2 regions of the Staphylococcus agnetis genome follow, and region 1 is predicted to be linked to the other one. Evidence: a T-box and tRNA genes for the amino acid it is inferred to sense, from the RefSeq annotation. Region 1 holds a T-box; the other holds one or more tRNA genes.

Evidence for each region. A T-box is a leader RNA that pairs with one kind of tRNA and senses whether it is charged. The one in region 1 lies ahead of GJE18_RS06335 (valine--tRNA ligase), so its partner is inferred to be a tRNA-Val.
Region 2: it has a tRNA-Val gene. The T-box ahead of GJE18_RS06335 (valine--tRNA ligase) is inferred to sense a tRNA for this amino acid. The anticodon was not compared.

Annotation. Positions count from the first base shown of each region.
Region 1 is NZ_CP045927.1:1,271,254-1,278,506, reverse strand. Features, by position in the region: gene ccsA (cytochrome c biogenesis protein CcsA) at 1-271, shown strand, start outside; gene hemC (hydroxymethylbilane synthase) at 292-1,218, shown strand; gene GJE18_RS06360 (uroporphyrinogen-III synthase) at 1,229-1,909, shown strand; gene hemB (porphobilinogen synthase) at 1,906-2,883, shown strand; gene hemL (glutamate-1-semialdehyde 2,1-aminomutase) at 2,899-4,185, shown strand; gene GJE18_RS06345 (AbrB family transcriptional regulator) at 4,401-5,471, shown strand; gene GJE18_RS06340 (DNA-3-methyladenine glycosylase I) at 5,527-6,078, opposite strand; T-box leader at 6,134-6,343, shown strand; gene GJE18_RS06335 (valine--tRNA ligase) at 6,386-7,253, shown strand, end outside.
Region 2 is NZ_CP045927.1:1,503,794-1,511,046, forward strand. Features, by position in the region: tRNA gene GJE18_RS07565 (tRNA-Gly) at 36-110, opposite strand; tRNA gene GJE18_RS07570 (tRNA-Gly) at 134-208, opposite strand; tRNA gene GJE18_RS07575 (tRNA-Gly) at 231-305, opposite strand; tRNA gene GJE18_RS07580 (tRNA-Cys) at 322-396, opposite strand; tRNA gene GJE18_RS07585 (tRNA-Gln) at 405-476, opposite strand; tRNA gene GJE18_RS07590 (tRNA-His) at 493-565, opposite strand; tRNA gene GJE18_RS07595 (tRNA-Trp) at 568-641, opposite strand; tRNA gene GJE18_RS07600 (tRNA-Tyr) at 652-735, opposite strand; tRNA gene GJE18_RS07605 (tRNA-Thr) at 741-816, opposite strand; tRNA gene GJE18_RS07610 (tRNA-Phe) at 830-902, opposite strand; tRNA gene GJE18_RS07615 (tRNA-Asp) at 914-990, opposite strand; tRNA gene GJE18_RS07620 (tRNA-Met) at 999-1,072, opposite strand; tRNA gene GJE18_RS07625 (tRNA-Ser) at 1,097-1,189, opposite strand; tRNA gene GJE18_RS07630 (tRNA-Ile) at 1,199-1,272, opposite strand; tRNA gene GJE18_RS07635 (tRNA-Met) at 1,302-1,375, opposite strand; tRNA gene GJE18_RS07640 (tRNA-Ala) at 1,405-1,480, opposite strand; tRNA gene GJE18_RS07645 (tRNA-Pro) at 1,503-1,576, opposite strand; tRNA gene GJE18_RS07650 (tRNA-Arg) at 1,591-1,664, opposite strand; tRNA gene GJE18_RS07655 (tRNA-Leu) at 1,677-1,765, opposite strand; tRNA gene GJE18_RS07660 (tRNA-Gly) at 1,773-1,847, opposite strand; tRNA gene GJE18_RS07665 (tRNA-Leu) at 1,852-1,933, opposite strand; tRNA gene GJE18_RS07670 (tRNA-Lys) at 1,939-2,014, opposite strand; tRNA gene GJE18_RS07675 (tRNA-Thr) at 2,020-2,095, opposite strand; tRNA gene GJE18_RS07680 (tRNA-Val) at 2,104-2,179, opposite strand; rRNA gene rrf (5S ribosomal RNA) at 2,189-2,303, opposite strand; rRNA gene GJE18_RS07690 (23S ribosomal RNA) at 2,456-5,382, opposite strand; tRNA gene GJE18_RS07695 (tRNA-Ala) at 5,676-5,751, opposite strand; tRNA gene GJE18_RS07700 (tRNA-Ile) at 5,766-5,842, opposite strand; rRNA gene GJE18_RS07705 (16S ribosomal RNA) at 5,928-7,253, opposite strand, start outside.

The DNA.
Region 1 (7,253 bases):
GTTTTTAGGAGTAATGTTACTGTTTATCAGTATTCTCTTAGGTATTCAATGGGGGATATTGACGTTAGGGCATCATATATTTTTAGATTTAAAAGTCATATCATCAATCTTTATCTTAATATGTTACGGGTTTTACATTACATTAAGGTTGTTGCGCAAGTTCTCATCACTTGCGTTAATTTATGTCAATATCGGACTGTTCATATGTTGTATGATTAATCTTATATTTATTACGCAACTGTCAGAATTCCATCAATGGACAGGTGTATAAAATCGTTTGGAGGACATATTATGCGTAAATTGGTAGTAGGTTCAAGACGCAGTCAATTAGCTTTGACACAAAGTAAACAATTCATCGAAAAACTGAAAGCGATCGATCCAACTTTAGATATCGAAATCAAAGAAATTGTGACGAAAGGGGATCAGATTGTTGATCGCCAACTGTCTAAAGTGGGCGGTAAGGGATTGTTTGTAAAAGAAATACAGAACGAATTATTTAATAAGAATATTGATTTTGCTATTCATTCTTTGAAAGATGTGCCGAGTGTACTTCCAGAAGGCTTGGTCATAGGATGTATTCCAGATAGGGAAATTCCTTTAGATGCATATATCGCAAAAAATCATACGCCATTAGAAGATTTAGCAAGTGGCAGTATTATAGGTACGAGTTCTTTACGTAGAGGTGCCCAAATTCTTGCGCAATACCCGCATTTAAAAATCAAATGGATACGGGGAAACATCGATACACGATTACGCAAACTTAAAGAAGAAGACTATGATGCCATCATTCTAGCAGCAGCTGGATTAAAAAGAATGGGTTGGTCTGACGATGGCGTTACGGCTTATCTTGATGACCGTCTTGTCTTACCAGCTATAGGTCAAGGTGCGCTCGGTATTGAATGTCGTGCAGATGATGACGCTTTACTTGCATTACTTAAAAAAGTACATAACCCGGATGTTGCGGCATGTGTTACGGCAGAACGTACCTTTTTAAAAGAAATGGACGGTAGTTGTCAAGTACCTATTGCTGGACATGCGCGTATCACATCTAATGATTCCATTCTATTTAAGGGACTCATTATGTCAACAGATGGAAAGCAACGTTTTGAATATGAAGCGGAAGGTAAAGATCCAGTCGCATTAGGATTAAAAGTGAGTGAACAACTCAAGGCACAAGGTGCTGAAACAATTATCCAAGCTTTAAACGAATCACATTGAGGTGTATAGTATGAAGCCAAACGTATTGATGACACAAACACATACATTTGAAGACGCACGCGTAAATATAAAACATTTACCATTTTTAAAACCTGTTGCGTTAGCATTTGATACCCGTGTGTTAGCGTCTCATTATGATTGGCTTATTTTTACATCTAAAAATGCCGTAAAATTTTTCCGTCCATATTTACAAGATGTGTCATATGAAAATGTGGCAGTTATCGGTGAGAAAACAAAGCAGTATTGTGATAGTATTGGACTAGATGTCGCTTTTTATCCAAAAGATTATTCTCAAGAAGGTTTCATAGAAATGCATCCATTTCATCAAAAGGAGCGTGTCCTGATACCTTCAAGTGTCAAGGCACGTCCGAAGTTAATGGAGACACTTAATTCACAAGGCATCATAGCAATTAAAGTCGACTTATATGACGTACATATTGAACAACAGTCTATTCAACAAGCAATGGAAGTCATTGCAAACAGTGAGGTTGATGCGATAACATTTGCAAGTTCATCGGCAGCGCATGCTTTTTTTAGTATATCTCCGCCACAACGTCCGAATTTATACTATGCAATTGGATTACAAACGGCAAAGACGATTCACCAATATGGCTATACGTGTAAAGTTGCACACAAGCAGACATTGGAAAGTCTCATTAATAAAATTATTGAAGAGGGGTCAAATATATGAAGTTTGATAGACATAGAAGATTACGCGTTTCACCAACAATGAGATCAATTGTGCGAGAGACACATTTACGTAAAGAAGATTTAATTTATCCGATTTTTGTTGTTGAAAAGGATGATGTTAAAAAGGAGATTACATCTCTTCCTAATGTATATCAAATCAGTTTAAATTTATTACATGAAGAAATCAAAGAAGCTTATGATTTAGGCATTCGTTCATTTATCTTTTTTGGTATTCCTAATGAAAAGGATGCATGTGGTACTGGGGCATTTATAGATGATGGTGTGATTCAAAAAGCGACGCGCATTGCAAAAAAACTTTATGACGATATTTTAGTTATAGCAGATACATGTTTATGTGAATATACAGATCATGGACATTGTGGTTTGATTGACGATCATACACACGATGTTGATAACGATAAAACTTTACCTTTACTTGTTAAAACAGCGGTTTCTCAAGTTAAAGCAGGCGCTGACATTATCGCACCAAGTAACATGATGGATGGGTTTGTTGCAGAAATTCGTCAAGGTTTAGATGAAGCAGGTTATCAACATATTCCAATCATGAGTTATGGGATTAAATATGCGTCTAGTTTCTTTGGACCATTCCGAGATGCCGCGGAATCTACGCCATCTTTTGGTGACAGAAAAACATATCAAATGGATCCTGCTAATCGCCTTGAGGCACTTCGTGAATTAGAGAGTGACCTGAAAGAAGGTGCAGATATGATGATTGTTAAACCTGCACTCAGCTATTTAGACATTATTAGAGATGTACGAAATAACACGAACATCCCAGTTGTTGCATACAATGTGAGTGGTGAATATAGTATGACAAAAGCTGCAGCGATAAATGGTTGGATTGATGAAGAAAAAGTGGTCATGGAACAAATGATTTCTATGAAACGTGCAGGGGCAGATTTAATTATTACGTACTTTGCGAAAGACTTATGTCACTATATCGAGAGACAATAGGAGGTTATGAACGATATGCGTTATGAAAAATCAACTCAAGCTTTTGAAATTGCTGAAAAATTAATGCCTGGTGGCGTTAATAGTCCCGTTCGTGCATTTAAAGCGGTAGACACACCTCCTTTATTTATGGAACGTGGTGAAGGAAGTAAAATATATGACATTGATGGCAATGAATATATTGATTACGTATTGAGTTGGGGACCTTTAATTTTAGGTCACCGGGATCCTAAAGTGATAGATGCGATTCATAAGGTTGTGGATCGTGGCACAAGTTTTGGTGCATCTACCCTTGAAGAAAATAAATTAGCGCAACTTGTTATCGATCGTGTCCCTTCAATCGAGAAAGTAAGAATGGTTTCTTCTGGAACTGAAGCGACGCTTGATACATTAAGACTCGCGCGTGGTTATACTGGGAAAAATAAAATTATTAAATTTGAAGGAAATTATCATGGGCATAGTGACTCTCTATTAATTAAAGCGGGTTCCGGTGTTGCTACACTTGGTTTACCGGATTCACCAGGTGTACCAGAGGGCACGGCTAAGAATACAATTACGGTCCCTTATAATGATATAGAAGCGGTAAAATATGCATTCGAGCAATTTGGCGATGATATCGCGGCAGTGATTGTCGAACCAGTTGCAGGTAATATGGGTGTAGTTCCCCCAGTAGAAGGTTTTTTACAAGGTTTAAGAACCATTACACATGAACATGATGCATTGTTGATTTTTGATGAAGTTATGACTGGTTTTAGAGTAGGTTACCATTGTGCACAAGGTTACTTTAATGTCACTCCAGATTTAACTTGTCTAGGAAAAGTAATTGGTGGTGGCCTTCCAGTGGGGGCGTTTGGTGGTAAAAAAGAAATTATGGATCATATCGCACCGAGTGGTGATATCTACCAAGCGGGAACGCTATCAGGAAATCCGCTTGCCATGACAAGTGGCTATATGACGTTAAGTCAATTGACTCCTGAAAGTTACGTATATTTCAATGAATTAGGGGACGCATTAGAAGAAGGACTTAAAACAACCTTTGCTAAATATAACGTACCGATTGTGATTAATCGTGCCGGTTCGATGATAGGTTTCTTTTTAAACGAAGGACCTGTGACGAATTTTAAACAAGCGAATCAAAGTGATTTAAAATTATTCAGCATGATGTATCGTGAGTTAGCGCAAGAGGGTGTCTTTTTACCTCCGTCACAATTTGAAGGTATGTTTCTTTCTACATCACACACACATGAAGATGTTCAAAAAACAATAGTAGCTTTTGATACAGCTTTAAGTAGAATTATTAAGTAATGTTAAAAATATTAAAATTGTCATAAGTTTGTTTTATGAGTAGGTTGCCGTGGCAATAATAGGATTGGTTTTCCATTGAAAAGATGTGAGGTATACAAGTAAATGATGCAAGAATGTATTGATGTACATATGTGACAATTGCTACAATCAACATCGTTTTATTTTATATCACTTGAAAATGGAAAACCTATAATTTTTTATTGGCGGTGTTTGAGATGAAAAGCACGTATCTAAAGCATAATTTAATATTATTTGCACTTGCATTAGCGTGTAGCTTTATTTTGTACTTTCTCAATATTATGCTGCCATGGATGTTTGGACCTATCATAGCCAGTGTGATTGCTGTGCGTGTTTTAAAACTAAATGTAAAATGGCCATGGCTTTTAAGTGAGTTAGGTTTAATTATGTTAGGTGTACAAATAGGAAGTGCATTTACGTCTAAAGTGATAAATGATATTAAATACGATTGGTTTTCTATTATTCTAGTTACAATCCTTTTATTAGTATTAGCGCTTATCGTGTCAATAGGGTTTAAGCGTATTGCTAAAGTGAATACTGAAACGGCATTACTCAGTGTGATACCCGGTGCACTCAGTCAAATGCTTGTAATGGCTGATGAAAATAAAAAAGCGGATATTCTTGTCGTGAGTTTAACCCAAACGTCACGGATTATATTTGTCGTCATACTGGTACCACTGATTTCATTCTTTTTTAAACATGATCAATCAACGACAGCTGAACACAATCTCCCACTTACTCAAGTTCTCAACATTCAGGATGTGTTCATTCTCGTTATGAGTATAGCGTTGGTTTATTTTTTAATGAAATGGATCAAGTTCCCAACCAAAATGTTGTTAGCCCCTATAGTGGTTTTAATTGTGTGGAATATTGCTACAGGTCGTGCTTTTACTGTAGATTATCCTATTATTGCGATAGCACAAATGATGTATATGATTCGTATTGGTATTCAAATTTCACATCTTATTGATCGTATGAAAGGTCGCGTTGCTGTTGCGGTAGCGTATCAAAATATTTGTTTGATTTTAGGTGCGTTTATAATGGTTTTTGCAATTAAAACTTTTAATACTGCATCTATCAATGAACTCTTTTTGAGTGCAGCGCCTGGTGGGATGAGTCAAATTGTTTTAATTGCACTTGAAACCGGGGGAGATGTTGCGATGATTTCTAGCTATCATATCTTTAGGATATTTTTTATACTCTTTATCATCGCTCCAATCATTCATTATTATTTAGGTTATCGTATGAAGCGGAATGCGGATAATTAAATTATAAATGAGCAGTATAATGCATTTGATAAAACGATGCACTATACTGCTTTTTTTAAGGTCTACAAGGACAATCTATAAGATGACTATTATACATACCACACGCTTCCATAAAAGAAAAAATGGTCACTGGTCCGATAAACTTAAATCCATAATGCTTTAAATCTTTAGAAAGTTTTTTGGCTGTATCATTGACTGTTATACGTTCATCAGCTGTTTGATATTTGAAATCAATTGGCGTGTGATTGACATAAGACCATAGGAAGTCACTGAAACTGCCATGTTCTTGTTCAATTTTAATATAACCTTTTGCTTGTGAAACAATAGCTTCAAGTTTTTTTCTATTATGAATGATATTAGGAAATGTCATTAGCATATCGATATCATTTTGTGTCATTTGCGCTATTTTATATGGGTCAAAATCATGAAACGCTTTTCGATAATCGTCTTTTTTCTTTAGAATAGTCAACCAAGATAATCCAGCGTGTTGAGATTCTAATGCTAAAAGTTCAAATAATGCGAGACTATCATACATTGGCTTTCCCCATACATCATTGTGATAAGCGAGATAAATAGGGTCTTTCGTACCAAAAGCACATGCATTCATAAATATCACTCCAATTATTGACTTCATTATGGATTCAGTATACTATAATAATGAATTAAATATTAAATTTGGGAAGAGTAGGTAAGTCACTTTTTTAAGAGAGTGCATGGTGCTGTGAATGCATAAAAGTCTTATTGAAGGTAGCCCACGTGTACTTTAACTGAACCATCGGAGTAAGTTAAAGCGTCTCATGAGCGTTAATCATTAGAGTGCAATAGTGTATACTATTGAAAATAGGTGGTACCACGGAACATCCGTCCTATATCAGGACAGATGTTCTTTTTTATTTTACGGAGGGATTAAAACTATGGAAATGCAACCTAAATATCATCCGCAAGAAGTTGAAGCGGGTCGTTATCAAGAGTGGTTAGACCAATCACTTTTTAAACCTACAGGAGATCAAACGAAACCAACATATACAATTGTCATCCCACCCCCAAATGTTACAGGTAAGTTGCATTTAGGACATGCTTGGGATACAACTTTGCAAGATATTTTAACGCGCATGAAGCGTATGCAAGGTTATGACACATTATATCTACCAGGTATGGATCATGCAGGTATTGCGACTCAGGCTAAAGTTGAGGCAAAAATGAAAGAAGAAGGTATTTCACGTCATGATATCGGACGCGAAAAATTCCTTGAAAAAGCTTGGGATTGGAAAGAAGAATATGCAGACTTTATCCGTCAACAATGGGCAAAACTTGGTTTGGGTCTTGATTATTCCCGTGAACGTTTTACTTTAGATGAAGGTTTGAGTAAAGCGGTACGAAAAGTTTTTGTTGATATGTACAACAAAGGATTAATTTATCGCGGAGAACGCATTATTAACTGGGATCCAGAAGCGCGTACCGCATTATCAGATATCGAAGTGGTACATGAAGATGTCAACGGTAAATTTTATCATTTTAAATATCCTTTTGCTGATGGAGAAGGATATATTGAAATCGCTACAACGCGTCCAGAAACGATGTTAGGTGATACAGCAATTGTTGTAAATCCAGATGATTCACGCTATCAGGATGTGATTGGTAAAAAAGTTATCTTACCACGCGTAGGTCGCGAATTACCTATTATTGCAGATAGCTATGTAGATAAAGATTTCGGTAGTGGTGCGATGAAAGTGACACCTGCACATGACCCAAATGACTTTGAAATCGGAAATCGTCATGAAC
Region 2 (7,253 bases), 230 kb from region 1:
ACAAAAAAACTCCCATTAACTTGGAAGCAATCATTTGGAGCGGAAGACAGGACTTACACCTGTACCTCTTTCCGGGAAGGAAAGTGTTCTAAGAATTGAACTACTCCCGCATAAAATTAAACAAATTGTAATTTGGAGCGGAAGACAGGACTTACACCTGTACCTCTTTCCGGGAAGGAAAGTGTTCTGAGAGTTGAACTACTCCCGCATAATATAAAATAAATATAATTTGGAGCGGAAGATAGGATTTGCACCTATACCTTTTTCCGGGAAGGAAAATGTTCTGAGAGTTGAACTACTCCCGCATATTTAGTATTTAAATGGAGGCGGCAACCGGATTTGAACCGGTGAATAGAGGTTTTGCAGACCTCGGCCTTACCACTTGGCTATGCCGCCAAAAGGAACTGGGCTAGCTGGATTCGAACCAGCGAGTGACGGAGTCAAAGTCCGTTGCCTTACCGCTTGGCTATAGCCCATTAATATGAAATAAAGGGCGGCTGATGGGAATCGAACCCACGAATGTCGGAACCACAATCCGATGCGTTAACCACTTCGCCACAGCCGCCATGGCAGGGGCAGTAGGAATCGAACCCACATCAAAGGTTTTGGAGACCTCTATTCTACCGTTGAACTATGCCCCTATGCATAATATGGTGGAGGGGGGCAGATTCGAACTGCCGAACCCGAAGGAGCGGATTTACAGTCCGCCGCGTTTAGCCACTTCGCTACCCCTCCATACATGGTGCCGGCCAGAGGACTTGAACCCCCAACCTACTGATTACAAGTCAGTTGCTCTACCAATTGAGCTAGGCCGGCAAACATAAAAAAGTGGTTCAGGACGGAATCGAACCGCCGACACAAGGATTTTCAGTCCTTTGCTCTACCGACTGAGCTACTGAACCATTTTTAAAAATGGCGGTCCCGACGGGAATCGAACCCGCGATCTCCTGCGTGACAGGCAGGCGTGTTAAACCGCTCCACTACGGGACCTAAAAATATTGCGGGAGGCGGATTTGAACCACCGACCTTCGGGTTATGAGCCCGACGAGCTACCGAACTGCTCCATCCCGCGTTAATAGAAATGTAAAAATTAAAATGGCGGAGGAAGAGGGATTCGAACCCCCGCGAGCCGTTAAGCCCCTGTCGGTTTTCAAGACCGATCCCTTCAGCCGGACTTGGGTATTCCTCCAAAATTATATGGACCTTGCAGGACTCGAACCTGCGACCGAACGGTTATGAGCCGTTAGCTCTAACCAACTGAGCTAAAGGTCCGAATAATCATTTCTATCAACTATAAATAGTGGCGGCGGAGGGGATCGAACCCCCGACCTCACGGGTATGAACCGTACGCTCTAGCCAGCTGAGCTACGCCGCCGTAAATAAGTTGGTTGATATTAAATTAAATGGTGGAGACTAGCGGGATCGAACCGCTGACCTCCTGCGTGCAAAGCAGGCGCTCTCCCAGCTGAGCTAAGCCCCCATATAGGTATTATTTTAAGAAGTCGGGAAGACAGGATTTGAACCTGCGACCCCTTGGTCCCAAACCAAGTGCTCTACCAAGCTGAGCTACTTCCCGTAAAGCTATGGTAGCGCGCCCGATAGGAGTCGAACCCATAACCTTTTGATCCGTAGTCAAACGCTCTATCCAATTGAGCTACGGGCGCATATTTAAATCATGGTGCCGAGGACCGGAATCGAACCGGTACGGTGATCTCTCACCGCAGGATTTTAAGTCCTGTGCGTCTGCCAGTTCCGCCACCCCGGCAAAATAATGGAGCAGAAGACGGGATTCGAACCCGCGACCCCAACCTTGGCAAGGTTGTATTCTACCGCTGAACTACTTCTGCTTAATGCGGGTGAAGGGAGTCGAACCCCCACGCCGTAAGGCGCTAGATCCTAAGTCTAGTGCGTCTGCCAATTCCGCCACACCCGCATAAATGGTGAGCCATAGAGGATTCGAACCTCTGACCCTCTGATTAAAAGTCAGATGCTCTACCAACTGAGCTAATGGCTCTCACATGGTGCCGGCCAGAGGACTTGAACCCCCAACCTACTGATTACAAGTCAGTTGCTCTACCAATTGAGCTAGGCCGGCTATTAAAATGGTGGAGAATGACGGGTTCGAACCGCCGACCCTCTGCTTGTAAGGCAGATGCTCTCCCAGCTGAGCTAATTCTCCAATATGTAAGCTTGGCAACGTCCTACTCTCGCGGAACGTAAGTCCGACTACCATCGGCGCTAAAGAGCTTAACTTCTGTGTTCGGCATGGGAACAGGTGTGGCCTCTTTGCTATTGTCACCAAACAATGTTTTACTTCGTGACAAACGTTTTCACTTCGTAAAATACGGTGTGGCAAACGTTCGTATTCGAACATGTCACTTCGTAAAATGAATGATTATACATTCAAAACTAGATAGTAAGTATTGGTTTCACAAGCATCACCTTATGAACTAAATTGATTAAGTCTTCGATCGATTAGTATTCGTCAGCTCCACGTATCGCTACGCTTCCACCTCGAACCTATTAACCTCATCATCTTTGAGGGATCTTATAACCGAAGTTGGGAAATCTCATCTTGAGGGGGGCTTCATGCTTAGATGCTTTCAGCACTTATCCCGTCCATACATAGCTACCCAGCTATGCCGTTGGCACGACAACTGGTACACCAGAGGTATGTCCATCCCGGTCCTCTCGTACTAAGGACAGCTCCTCTCAAATTTCCTACGCCCACGACGGATAGGGACCGAACTGTCTCACGACGTTCTGAACCCAGCTCGCGTACCGCTTTAATGGGCGAACAGCCCAACCCTTGGGACCGACTACAGCCCCAGGATGCGATGAGCCGACATCGAGGTGCCAAACCTCCCCGTCGATGTGAACTCTTGGGGGAGATAAGCCTGTTATCCCCGGGGTAGCTTTTATCCGTTGAGCGATGGCCCTTCCATGCGGAACCACCGGATCACTAAGTCCGTCTTTCGACCCTGCTCGACTTGTAGGTCTCGCAGTCAAGCTCCCTTATGCCTTTACACTCTATGAATGATTTCCAACCATTCTGAGGGAACCTTTGAGCGCCTCCGTTACTCTTTAGGAGGCGACCGCCCCAGTCAAACTGCCCGCCTGACACTGTCTCCCAACTCGATAAGAGTTGCGGGTTAGAAATCCAATACAATTAGGGTAGTATCCCACCAATGCCTCCACGTAAGCTAGCGCTCACGCTTCTAAGGCTCCTACCTATCCTGTACAAACTGTACCGAATTTCAATATCAGGCTACAGTAAAGCTCCACGGGGTCTTTCCGTCCTGTCGCGGGTAACCGGCATCTTCACCGGTACTATGATTTCACCGAGTCTCTCGTTGAGACAGTGCCCAAATCGTTACGCCTTTCGTGCGGGTCGGAACTTACCCGACAAGGAATTTCGCTACCTTAGGACCGTTATAGTTACGGCCGCCGTTTACTGGGGCTTCGATTCGTAGCTTCGCTAATGCTAACCACTCCTCTTAACCTTCCAGCACCGGGCAGGCGTCAGCCCCTATACGTCACCTTACGGTTTAGCAGAGACCTGTGTTTTTGATAAACAGTCGCTTGGGCCTATTCACTGCGGCTCTTCGAAGCGTGAACCTCAAAGAGCACCCCTTCTCCCGAAGTTACGGGGTCATTTTGCCGAGTTCCTTAACGAGAGTTCGCTCGCTCACCTTAGAATTCTCATCTTGACTACCTGTGTCGGTTTGCGGTACGGGCACCAATCTTCTAGCTAGAGGCTTTTCTTGGCAGTGTGAAATCAACGACTCGAAGAAAACATGTTTCTTCTCCCCATCACAGCTTGACCTTAATGAGTGCCGGATTTGCCTAACACTCAGTCTCACTGCTTAGACGTGCACTCCAACAGCACGCTTCGCCTATCCTACTGCGTCCCCCCATCGCTTAAAACGAATCATGGTGGTACAGGAATATCAACCTGTTATCCATCGCCTACGCCTGTCGGCCTCAGCTTAGGACCCGACTAACCCAGAGCGGACGAGCCTTCCTCTGGAAACCTTAGTCAATCGGTGGACGGGATTCTCACCCGTCTTTCGCTACTCACACCGGCATTCTCACTTCTAAGCGCTCCACATGTCCTTGCGATCATGCTTCAACGCCCTTAGAACGCTCTCCTACCATTGTCCTAAAGGACAATCCACAGCTTCGGTAATATGTTTAGCCCCGGTACATTTTCGGCGCAGTGTCACTCGACTAGTGAGCTATTACGCACTCTTTAAATGATGGCTGCTTCTAAGCCAACATCCTAGTTGTCTGGGCAACGCCACATCCTTTTCCACTTAACATATATTTTGGGACCTTAGCTGGTGGTCTGGGCTGTTTCCCTTTCGAACACGGACCTTATCACCCATGTTCTGACTCCCAAGTTAAATTATTTGGCATTCGGAGTTTGTCTGAATTCGGTAACCCGAGAGGGGCCCCTCGTCCAAACAGTGCTCTACCTCCAATAATCATCACTTGAGGCTAGCCCTAAAGCTATTTCGGAGAGAACCAGCTATCTCCAAGTTCGATTGGAATTTCTCCGCTACCCTCAGTTCATCCGCTCACTTTTCAACGTAAGTCGGTTCGGTCCTCCATTCAGTGTTACCTGAACTTCAACCTGACCAAGGGTAGATCACCTGGTTTCGGGTCTACGACCAAATACTCATTCGCCCTATTCAGACTCGCTTTCGCTACGGCTCCACATTTTCTGCTTAACCTTGCATCAGATCGTAACTCGCCGGTTCATTCTACAAAAGGCACGCCATCACCCATTAACGGGCTCTGACTACTTGTAAGCACACGGTTTCAAGTTCTCTTTCACTCCCCTTCCGGGGTACTTTTCACCTTTCCCTCACGGTACTGGTTCACTATCGGTCACTAGAGAGTATTTAGCCTTGGGAGATGGTCCTCCCAGATTCCGACGGAATTTCACGTGCTCCGCCGTACTCAGGATCCACTCAGGAGGGTATACGTTTTCGACTACAGGATTATTACCTTCTATGATTAACCTTTCCAGGTTATTCGTCTAACGTATTCCTTTGTAACTCCGTACAGAGTGTCCTACAACCCCAACAAGCAAGCTTGTTGGTTTGGGCTCTTCCCGTTTCGCTCGCCGCTACTCAGGGAATCGATTTTTCTTTCTCTTCCTCCGGGTACTAAGATGTTTCAGTTCTCCGGGTCTACCTTCTCACATGCTATGTATTCACATGCGGATAACACGACATAACTCGTGCTGGGTTCCCCCATTCGGAAATCTCTGGATCACAGCTTACTTACAGCTCCCCAAAGCATATCGTCGTTAGTAACGTCCTTCATCGGCTTCTAGTGCCAAGGCATCCACCGTGCGCCCTTAATAACTTAATCTAAACGTGTTGATAAGCGTTCGCATTCTGCTTCATCACGGCACAAATCGCTCAGTTACTTACAAAAGTAAGCGCCTTCGCTCTTGTTTGTGATTCATAGACTGACAAACGCTTTCAATTCACGTTTATCGTATCTATAACATATGCACTACTTACCATCCACCAGTTATTAATTATTGTGAGTCGTCTGTCGACGACTAGCGATAATTTTTTGTTTCAAGCTTTTCGCTTGTCACTCGGTTTTGCTTGGTAAAATCTATACTTACTTATCTAGTTTTCAATGTACAAAATAAATGGTGGAGACTAGCGGGATCGAACCGCTGACCTCCTGCGTGCAAAGCAGGCGCTCTCCCAGCTGAGCTAAGCCCCCAAAAAATATTTAAATGGTGGGCCTAAGTGGACTCGAACCACCGACCTCACGCTTATCAGGCGTGCGCTCTAACCAGCTGAGCTATAGGCCCCTGTTAAACAACCATTCAAAACTGAATACAATATGTCTCCGTTATTCCTTATCGCCTTAGGCGATATTCCGTATATTATCCTTAGAAAGGAGGTGATCCAGCCGCACCTTCCGATACGGCTACCTTGTTACGACTTCACCCCAATCATTTGTCCCACCTTCGACGGCTAGCTCCAAAATGGTTACTCCACCGGCTTCGGGTGTTACAAACTCTCGTGGTGTGACGGGCGGTGTGTACAAGACCCGGGAACGTATTCACCGTAGCATGCTGATCTACGATTACTAGCGATTCCAGCTTCATGTAGTCGAGTTGCAGACTACAATCCGAACTGAGAACAACTTTATGGGATTTGCTTGACCTCGCGGTTTCGCTGCCCTTTGTATTGTCCATTGTAGCACGTGTGTAGCCCAAATCATAAGGGGCATGATGATTTGACGTCATCCCCACCTTCCTCCGGTTTGTCACCGGCAGTCAACTTAGAGTGCCCAACTTAATGATGGCAACTAAGCTTAAGGGTTGCGCTCGTTGCGGGACTTAACCCAACATCTCACGACACGAGCTGACGACAACCATGCACCACCTGTCATTTTGTCCTCCGAAGAGGAAAACTCTATCTCTAGAGCGGTCAAAAGATGTCAAGATTTGGTAAGGTTCTTCGCGTTGCTTCGAATTAAACCACATGCTCCACCGCTTGTGCGGGTCCCCGTCAATTCCTTTGAGTTTCAGTCTTGCGACCGTACTCCCCAGGCGGAGTGCTTAATGCGTTAGCTGCAGCACTAAGGGGCGGAAACCCCCTAACACTTAGCACTCATCGTTTACGGCGTGGACTACCAGGGTATCTAATCCTGTTTGATCCCCACGCTTTCGCACCTCAGCGTCAGTTACAGACCAGAAAGCCGCCTTCGCCACTGGTGTTCCTCCATATCTCTGCGCATTTCACCGCTACACATGGAATTCCACTTTCCTCTTCTGCACTCAAGTTTTCCAGTTTCCAATGACCCTCCACGGTTGAGCCGTGGGCTTTCACATCAGACTTAAAAAACCGCCTACGCGCGCTTTACGCCCAATAATTCCGGATAACGCTTGCCACCTACGTATTACCGCGGCTGCTGGCACGTAGTTAGCCGTGGCTTTCTGGTTAGGTACCGTCAAGATGTGCACAGTTACTTACACATATGTTCTTCCCTAACAACAGAGCTTTACGATCCGAAGACCTTCATCACTCACGCGGCGTTGCTCCGTCAGGCTTTCGCCCATTGCGGAAGATTCCCTACTGCTGCCTCCCGTAGGAGTCTGGACCGTGTCTCAGTTCCAGTGTGGCCGATCACCCTCTCAGGTCGGCTACGTATCGTCGCCTTGGTAAGCCGTTACCTTACCAACTAGCTAATACGGCGCGGGTCCATCTATAAGT